4 regions of the Halomonas sp. E14 genome follow, and region 3 is predicted to be linked to each of the others. Evidence: predicted binding sites of a transcription regulator. Region 3 holds the regulator's gene; each other region holds the start of a gene.
The links. Region 3 encodes LexA, which represses DNA repair genes until DNA is damaged. Its sites were predicted from a motif close to TACTGTNTANNTANACAGTA; they were not measured.
Positions count from the first base shown of each region.

Region 1 (2,197 bases), 1.6 Mb from region 3:
GACGTTTTCCAGCATCGAGCCGTCAGTGGCTTTCATCGCGCCCTCCTTCACCAAGGCGAATGCGGCGCAGCTCGGGGCAAGGCGTGAGCTCGTGGTGGGTCGTCACCAGCACGCAGCCTCCCCGACGGGCATGCAGGACCAGTCGCTGTTCCAGCGCCTGGACGCCATCACGGTCGATGGCAGTGAAGGGTTCATCGAGCACCCACAGCGAACAGGGGGTGAGGGTGAGCCGCGCCAGCGCCACCCGGCGCTGCTGCCCCGCCGAAAGCTGGCCTGCGGGAACATCTTCGAAGCCAGCCAGCCCGACCTCTTCCAGCGCGGCAAGACGCGCCTGCTCGTCGACCGGCTGGCCGGCCAGCGCCTGGTACCAGGCCAGGTTTTCCAACGGGGTCAGCGCCGCCTTCACCCCGGGCGCATGCCCAAGGTAGAGAAGATTGGTCAGAAAGGATTCACGCGCCTGGCGCATGGGGCGCTCGCCCCAGAAGAGCTCGCCTTCGTAGTCCGACAGCTGGCCGGACAAGATCTTGAGCAGGGTGGTCTTGCCACTGCCGTTCGGACCTTCCACACGCACGATTTCACCGCCACGTATATCGAGATCCAGCCCCCGGAACAGCCAACGATCGTCACGTTCACAGGCCAGGCTTTGCGCTTGCAGCCGCAGGCTCAATGGCACTCTCCAGGAATGGTAAATTCTAGGGAAATGCTACACTGAATGGTTTTTGGCTGCTAGCAAACCCGACGCCGCACGAAGCCCTCCTTGTCGCAGGTCAACGCTTGCGTTGAGGCCGGGAACTTGTCAGTCGGCGTACGACTGATAAGATACAAGAAGACTGTATATTTTGACAGTCTTCATCGCGACGAGAGGGGAAACCGCCATGCCGCCGCTTTCCGTGCAGTACCTACAACGGCGCCCCAGCCTGCCGATAGCCACCGCCTGGGCAAGTATCGATGCCACCCAGCTGGTCGACGTGCCGCTGCTGGGCGACGTCTCCGCGGGCCTGCCCATCGAGGCCTGCCCCACCGGCGATACCATCCAGGCCCCCGCCTGCATGGTTCGGCGCAATACCTACGCGCTGCGCGTGCGCGGCAATTCGATGGTGGATTGCAATATTCACGACGGCGACGTGATCATCATCGAACGCCAGGAGAGCGCCGAGAACGGCGAGACGGCAGTGGTGCTGATCAACCAGCAGGAGGTCACGCTGAAGAAGCTTTATATAGAGAAGAGCGGCGTTCGCCTGCAGCCGGCCAACGAGAGCATGGCCCCGATCTTCCTCAAGAACAGCGACATCCAGGTGCTCGGCATGGTGATGGGTGTGGTACGCCAGCGCGACGGGCGGCGCGAGCTGACACACTGATGCGCTACCCGGCCCCCGACCTGCCCGAGGGCAAGTGGCAGGAGAGCGTGACCGAGGTGGAGCGCAGCCGCTTCATCGCCTGGCTCTGTCACGCTCCGAGCGTGGCCGCCTTCGAAGCCCTGCTGGCGGCAGCAAGGCAAACCCACCCCAATGCCAGCCACCACTGCAGCGCCTTCATCGCCGGCCCGCCGGGCGAGCAGAACGCCATCGGCTTTTCCGACGACGGTGAACCCGGCGGCACTGCCGGGCGCCCCATGTACCAGGTACTGGAAGGGGCCGGCATCGGCCAGGTAGGCTGCGTGGTGACCCGCCACTTCGGGGGCACCAAGCTCGGCACCGGCGGCCTGGCCCGCGCCTATGCCCAGGCGGTAAGCCAGGCGCTCGAGGGGCTGGCCTGCCGTGAAGTGGTGGAGCGTCTGCCCGTGCGGCTAAAGGTCGATTTCGCCGGCGAAGCCGAGGCCCGCGCCTGGCTGGCTGCTTACGACGCTCCAGTTGACGGAGCCGCCTATCTCAGCGATGGCGTGGTACTGACAGCCGCCTGGCCGAGTGACGTCGAGGTCGACCTGCAACCCCTCGCCACCCGGCTGCGCGGGCGCCTCGCCCGCCTCGACTCCCGTTGAAGAGACTCCCATGACCTTCGATCCCCTCTACTACCCCAGCCCCTCGCGCCGCACGGCTACCTACGGCCACCGCGGCATGGTGGCCACCTCACAGCCCCTGGCCACCCAGGCCGGCATGGAGATGCTCAAGCGTGGCGGTAACGCCGTGGATGCCGCCATCGCGGCAGCTGCCGCCCTCACGGTGGTGGAGCCAACCGCCAACGGCATCGGCGGCGACGC
Region 1 covers NZ_CP199423.1:573,598-575,794, reverse strand. The annotation lists gene ccmB (heme exporter protein CcmB) at 1-36, opposite strand, end outside; gene ccmA (cytochrome c biogenesis heme-transporting ATPase CcmA) at 23-667, opposite strand; gene ACT7B3_RS02630 (LexA family protein) at 876-1,358, shown strand; gene ACT7B3_RS02625 (IMPACT family protein) at 1,358-1,978, shown strand; gene ACT7B3_RS02620 (gamma-glutamyltransferase family protein) at 1,989-2,197, shown strand, end outside.
Region 1: the regulator LexA is predicted to act here: its motif matches at 829-848, upstream of ACT7B3_RS02630 (LexA family protein).

Region 2 (2,197 bases), 1.6 Mb from region 3:
TCGGCGGGATCGAGGCGCTGCAGTTCGGCCAGCATGTCGCCCTCGCTCTCCACCTCGAGCACGCTGAAGCGCCCGCTTGAGAGCTCCAGCCAGGCGATGCCCCAGCAGTCGCCGGAAGGGTGCACGGCCACCAGCAGGTTGTCGCGACGGGCGTCGAGCAGCGCCTCGTCGTGGAGCGTGCCGGGAGTGACGATGCGCACCACCTTGCGCTCCACCGGCCCCTTGCTCGCCGCCGGGTCGCCTATCTGCTCGCAGATCGCCACCGATTCGCCGGCCTTGACCAGGCGCGCCAGGTAGCCTTCGGCGCTGTGGTAGGGCACGCCGGCCATGGGAATCGGCTTGCCGGCCGACTGACCGCGGCTTGTCAGGGTGATGTCGAGCAGGGCAGCGGCGCGCCTGGCGTCGTCGAAAAAGAGCTCATAGAAATCGCCCATCCGATAGAACAGCAGCACGTCGGGGTGCTCGCGCTTGATCTTGAGGTACTGGGCCATCATCGGCGTGGGCTGAGCGCTGGCCTGGGACATGGAATTCCTGTGCTGATCCGTCGACGTGGAGCCGGCCGGGAGCGTCTGAACGCCACGGCCTGCACATGAAGGGCAAAGGCGCTATTGTACCAAAACTTCTCGCGTAAGCGCGCCGGCCACATCTTCTGCAGGAGCCTCCGATGCCTCACAGTGCCGCCAGCCTGGCCAATCTCGATCTCATCACCCTCGCCGAGCGCCTCGGCAGGCGTTGCCGCGAGCGTAGCCTCACGATCACGGCGGCCGAGTCCTGTACCGGCGGGGGCGTGGCCAGCGCCATCACCGCGGTGGCCGGCAGTTCCGCCTACTTCGAGACGGGCTATGTCACCTATTCGAACGGGGCCAAGACGCGCCTGCTCGGCGTTGCTGACGACCTGCTCGAGCGCCATGGCGCCGTCAGCCGTGAAGTGGTGGAGGCCATGGTGGCAGGCGCCTGCCGCGACAGTGGTGCCAGCCTCGGCGTGGCGGTCAGCGGCGTGGCCGGGCCCGACGGCGGTTCGCCGGACAAGCCGGTGGGTACCGTGTGGCTGGCCTGGGGCAATGCGGCGCAGCAGCAGGCCGAGCGCTTCCAGTTCCCGGGAGATCGCCGTGCGGTGCGCGAGCGAGCGGTGCGTGCGGCCCTTGTCGGCTTGATCCGCTACCTGGAAGCGCATCAGCAATAGCGTCATGGGCTAGTCGAGCGAGACTTTTTTCGCCATACTACTGGCCAATCATACAGTGTTAGGGCCTGCGTCTCGGCGGCCCACCCCATCTTCGTTTGCCCGGCAAACGTGAAGCGTTCTGCGAGGAGAGCCTCATGGCACAGGATGAAAACCGCTCCAAGGCATTGAATGCCGCCCTTTCCCAGATCGAGCGCCAGTTCGGCAAGGGAACCGTGATGCGCCTGGGCGATGCGCCGCGGGTGGTCATGCCCTCGGTCTCCACCGGCTCGCTGGGGCTCGATATCGCGCTCGGCATCGGCGGCCTGCCCTATGGCCGTGTCGTCGAGATCTTCGGTCCGGAATCTTCGGGCAAGACCACGCTGACCCTGTCGGTCATTGCCGAGGCGCAGAAGCAGGGCAAGACCTGCGCTTTCATCGACGCCGAGCACGCCCTCGACCCGAGCTACGCCGAGAAGCTCGGCGTCAATCTCGACGACCTGCTGGTCTCGCAGCCCGACACCGGCGAGCAGGCGCTGGAGATCTGCGACATGCTGGTGCGCTCTGGCGGCGTCGACGTGATCATCATCGACTCGGTGGCGGCGCTCACCCCGCGCGCCGAGATCGAGGGCGAGATGGGCGACTCCCACGTCGGCCTGCAGGCACGCCTGATGTCCCAGGCGCTGCGCAAGATCACCGGCCACATCAAGAACGCCAACTGCCTGGTGGTCTTCATCAACCAGATCCGCATGAAGATCGGCGTGATGTTCGGCAGCCCCGAGACCACTACCGGCGGCAACGCGCTCAAGTTTTACGCCAGCGTACGCCTCGACATTCGCCGTACCGGCTCGGTCAAGCAGGGCGACGAGGTGACCGGTAACGAGACGCGGGTCAAGGTGGTCAAGAACAAGGTGGCGCCGCCGTTCCGCCAGGCCGAGTTCCAGATTCTCTACGGCAAGGGCATCTACCACGCCGGCGAGGTGATCGACCTTGGCGTACAGTGCAACCTGGTCGACAAGGCCGGGGCCTGGTACAGCT
Region 2 covers NZ_CP199423.1:546,805-549,001, forward strand. The annotation lists gene mutS (DNA mismatch repair protein MutS) at 1-524, opposite strand, end outside; gene ACT7B3_RS02480 (CinA family protein) at 665-1,183, shown strand; gene recA (recombinase RecA) at 1,318-2,197, shown strand, end outside.
Region 2: the regulator LexA is predicted to act here: its motif matches at 1,222-1,241, upstream of recA (recombinase RecA).

Region 3 (2,197 bases):
GGCTGTAGGCAAGCCCCAGCAGCTTCATGAAGACCTTGAGGCTGTGCTTCTCGGCCGGCACCTCCAGCACGGTACGCGCCATGGTTTCCAGCAGCTCCTCGAGCGGAATCACGCCGCCTGAATGGCGCTGCTCGAGCTCATCCAGGGCATGGTGGAAACGCACCGTAAACGGGTCCAGGTAGCGCGCGAAGACCGCCTGGATCAGCGCCTTCTTGGAGCCGAAGTGATAGTTGACCGCCGCCAGGTTGACGCGCGCCTTGCTGGTAATAGTGCGCAGCGAGGTTTCGGCGAACCCGCGCTCGGCAAACAGCACTTCGGCGGTATCGAGGATGCGTGTGACGGTATCGGTTTGAGCCATGGGCGCGACCTGCCAGAAACAGTTGTTTTAAACATTACAAAAGTCTACGGCAATGCCTTCAATCTCTCAATGTCTATCCTTCCCATCTCGTTTAAAACGCTGCATGAGAACGCTGCTGGCTAGGAAACCGTTTTTTACTGGATAGACTTCCATGCTGTATACTTGAACAATACGCCATGCTCGGACCGCCTCGCCGGTCGGGCCAACGCCAGACCTCTACCGCCAGACCTCTACCGGGAGCGCTCATGACCCGCCCGCTTACGCCGCGCCAGCAGAATGTCTATGACTTCATCGTCAAGACGATGAACGAGTTTGGCTACCCGCCGACCCGCGCCGAGATCGCCAAGGCGCTGGGGTTTCGCTCGCCCAACGCCGCCGAAGAGCACCTGCGCGCACTCGAACGCAAGGGCGTGATCCGGGTGATCCGCGGCACCTCGCGGGGCATTCGCCTGCCGCTTCAGGAAAGCGAGCCCAGCACCGGCGCCTCCCCCGCCAACGAGGGCCTGCCCATCATCGGTGAAGTCGCGGCCGGCAGCCCCATCCTGGCGGCAGAGCACATCGACCGCTACTGCCCGCTTCCCCCGGACTATTTCACCCCTCGCGCCGACTATCTGCTGCGGGTGCGCGGGCTTTCGATGAAGGAGATCGGCATCCTCGAAGGCGACCTGCTCGCCGTGCATCGCACGGAGCGGGTACGCGACGGGCAGATCGTGGTGGCCCGGCTGGACGACGAAGTCACCGTGAAGCGCTTCCATCGCAGCGGCTACCGGGTCGTGCTGGCCGCCGAGAATGCCGACTTCGCGCCCATCGAGATCGACCTGCGTCACCAGGCGCTGGAGATCGAAGGCATCGGCGTCGGTGTCATTCGCGGCGGCAGCGGCCAGGCGCTCGGCTAAGCGCCGGCTGCGCCCGGCAGCGAGTTTCGTCACTTCGGATGAACCGCAAGATTCTGCATGCCGACTGCGACTGCTTCTATGCCGCGGTGGAAATGCGCGACAACCCCGCGCTTCGCGAAGTGCCGCTGGCGATCGGCGGTAGCGTCGAAGGACGCGGGGTGATCGCCACCTGCAACTACCCGGCGCGCGCCTTCGGCATCCATTCCGCCATGCCCACCGCCAGGGCCCTGCGCCTGTGCCCCCAGTTGACCCTGCTGCGCGGCGATTTCGAGCGCTATCGCGAGGCGTCGCGCCAGATCCAGGCCATCTTCCACGAGCTGACGCCCTGGGTGGAGCCGCTGTCGCTCGACGAAGCCTTTCTCGACGTCACCGAGGTGGCACGTTTTTCAGGCAGCGCTACCTGGATGGCGCGCTGGCTGAAGGAGGAGTGCCTCAGGCGCGTGGGGATCACCGTTTCGGTGGGCGCGGCACCGTCGAAGTTCCTGGCCAAGATCGCCAGCGACTGGGAGAAGCCCGACGGCCTGACGGTCATCGCTCCCAGCCAGGTCGACGAGTTCGTGCAAGCGCTCCCGGTGACCAAGCTTCCCGGCGTTGGCCCAGCCACGGCCAAGCGCCTGCAGGCGATGGCGATCGCCACCTGCGACGAGCTGCAGCGAGTGCCGCTGGAGTACCTGCTGCAGGAGTTCGGCAAGTATGGCAAGCGCCTGTACGAGCTGGCCCGGGGTATCGACGACCGGCCGGTTCGCATTGAACGCGAGCGCAAGTCCGTCAGCGTGGAAACCACTTTTGCCACTGACCTACCCGACCTGGACCACTGCCACCGCGAGCTGGCGCCGCTGTGCGAGCGTCTCGAGGCCAGGCTGGCGCGCCACGGCAACCCGCCCATCGCGGGCACCTTCGTCAAGGTGCGCTTCGATGACTTCTCGCTGACCACGCTCGACGC
Region 3 covers NZ_CP199423.1:2,159,716-2,161,912, forward strand. The annotation lists gene ACT7B3_RS10080 (TetR/AcrR family transcriptional regulator) at 1-358, opposite strand, end outside; gene lexA (transcriptional repressor LexA) at 604-1,254, shown strand; gene dinB (DNA polymerase IV) at 1,293-2,197, shown strand, end outside.

Region 4 (2,197 bases), 380 kb from region 3:
TGGCCCTGGCCCCCACGGTGCCGATTCGCACCGAGACGCACGCCTACCCGCTGGAGCAGGCCAATCAGGCGCTGAGCGACCTGCGCGAGGGCCGGCTGACGGGAGCTGCCGTCATCGTGCCTTGAGCCGTCACTCGAACAGGTCGCCCTGCGCTCGCGGCGGGCGGAACGCGGTGACGTCGAGCTGTCGCGATTCGCGGGTGGCCGGGTCGTTGAGGCCCAGCCGTCGGCAGATCTTGTCGAAGCGCTGGGCGATCAGTTCGGCGAACACCCCCTCGCCGCGCATGCGCTTGCCGAAGCGGCTGTCGTAGTCGGCACCGCCGCGACTCTGCCGCACCAGACTCATCACCTTGCGTGCCCGCTCGGGGTAGTGGGCCTCCAGCCAATCCTCGAACAGCGGCGCCACCTCCCGCGGCAGGCGCAGCAGCGTCCAGCCCGCCCACTGGGCGCCGGCGTCCCGCGCCGCTGCCAGCAGGCGGTCCAGCTCATGGTCGGTCAGGCCCGGTATTACCGGCGCCACCATCACCCCCACCGGGATACCGGCCTCGTGCAGCCGCTGCACGGTGCGCAGGCGCGCGGCGGGGGAGGCGGCCCGGGGCTCCAGGCTGCGCTTGAGCTCGGTGTCGAGGCTGGTCAGGCTGATCGACACCCGCACCAGCCGCCGGCGGGCCAGCTCCCCCAGCAGGTCCAGATCGCGCAGGATCAATGCGCTCTTGGTAATGATCGACACCGGGTGGCGGCACTCGAGCAGGAAGCCCAGTATCTCGCGGCTGGTGCCGCGCTCCGCCTCCAGCGGCTGATAGCAGTCGGTGTTGCCGGAGAAGGCGATGGGGCGACACACGTAGCTGCGCTTGCAGAACTCCTCGCGCAGGCGATCCACCAGGCCGCTGCGGGCAATCAGCCGGGTCTCGAAGTCGATGCCGGGCGACATGTCCCAGTAGGCGTGGCTCGGTCGCGCATAGCAGTAGATGCAGCCGTGTTCGCAGCCGCGGTAGGGGTTGAGGGAGCGGTCGAAGGCCAGATCCGGGGAGTCGTTCCACGCCAGCGCGCTGCGCGCCCGCTCCTCGCTGACCACCGTGGCCAGGCGCGTCGGCATCTCCTCCTGCCACCAGCCGTCGTCCTCCGTTTCGCTGTGGGTGGGGGCGAAGCGGTTGCTGGGGTTGTAGGTGGCGCCGCGACCCTTGCGCGTCTGCTTGATGTCGAAGTGGGGCATGGCGAGCCTTCATTTAACTGTATTCATATACAGTATAGTGGGGCATTGGCCAGGTGCCAATCGTCAACGGCTCCACCTGGCGGGCATTTGCCCGGGGTTTCCTTTACGCTTTGCCGTATGGATGCCATCTCCGACAGTCAATCCGAGCGCCAGGGCGAGGCGCTCTACTCGGTTCAGGGGCTATGGTGCACCAGCTGCGCCCTGGCCGTCGAGGCACAGCTGGCCCGCATGCCCGGCGTCAGCGCCGCCAGCGTGCACTACCCCAGTGCCACCCTGCTGGTGCAGGGGCAGCCGCCGGCGCTCGAGGAAGCGCGGCTGGCCGCCGCCGTGAGCCGGCTCGGCTACCGCCTCGGTCCCCCCGAAGCGATAGGCGATGCCGAAGCGCGGCTCGATGCCGAGAGCCGCTATCTCACCCTGCGGCTGCTCATGGCCGTGGCCTTCGGCATGTGGACCATGCTCGCCTCGCTGCTGATCTATGCCGGTGCCATGCCCAGTGCCGAGCTGGATGTGATCATGGCCTGGGTTTCGGGCGCATTCGCCCTGCCGGTCGTCACCTACGTGGCACTGCCGTTCTACCGTGCCGGCTGGCGCACGACCCGGGCATGGCGACCCGGCATGGATGCGCTGGTGGCACTGGGCGCGCTGACGGCGGTGGGCGTATCGCTGTGGCTGCTGATGCTGGGCTCGCCGGAGGTCTATTTCGATACCGCGGTGATGTTGGTCACCCTGCTGCTGGTCGGTCGGCTGGTGGAAACCCTGTGCCGCCATCGCGGGCTGCGTGCGCTCCAGGCGTTGCATCGGCCGCCGGCGCAGGTACAGCGCTGGGTGGCGGATGCCTGGCACTCCTGTGCACTGGAAGCGGTGGCGGTGGGGGATCGGCTGCGCGTCGAGCCTGGCGAGACCCTGCCGCTGGATGGCGTCCTCCGCGATGGCGAAGCGCTGCTCGACCTCTCACCGCTGACCGGCGAAAGCGCGCCGCGGCGCT
Region 4 covers NZ_CP199423.1:2,544,297-2,546,493, reverse strand. The annotation lists gene ACT7B3_RS11880 (zinc-dependent alcohol dehydrogenase family protein) at 1-125, shown strand, start outside; gene ACT7B3_RS11875 (PA0069 family radical SAM protein) at 130-1,212, opposite strand; gene ACT7B3_RS11870 (heavy metal translocating P-type ATPase) at 1,330-2,197, shown strand, end outside.
Region 4: the regulator LexA is predicted to act here: its motif matches at 1,228-1,247, upstream of ACT7B3_RS11875 (PA0069 family radical SAM protein).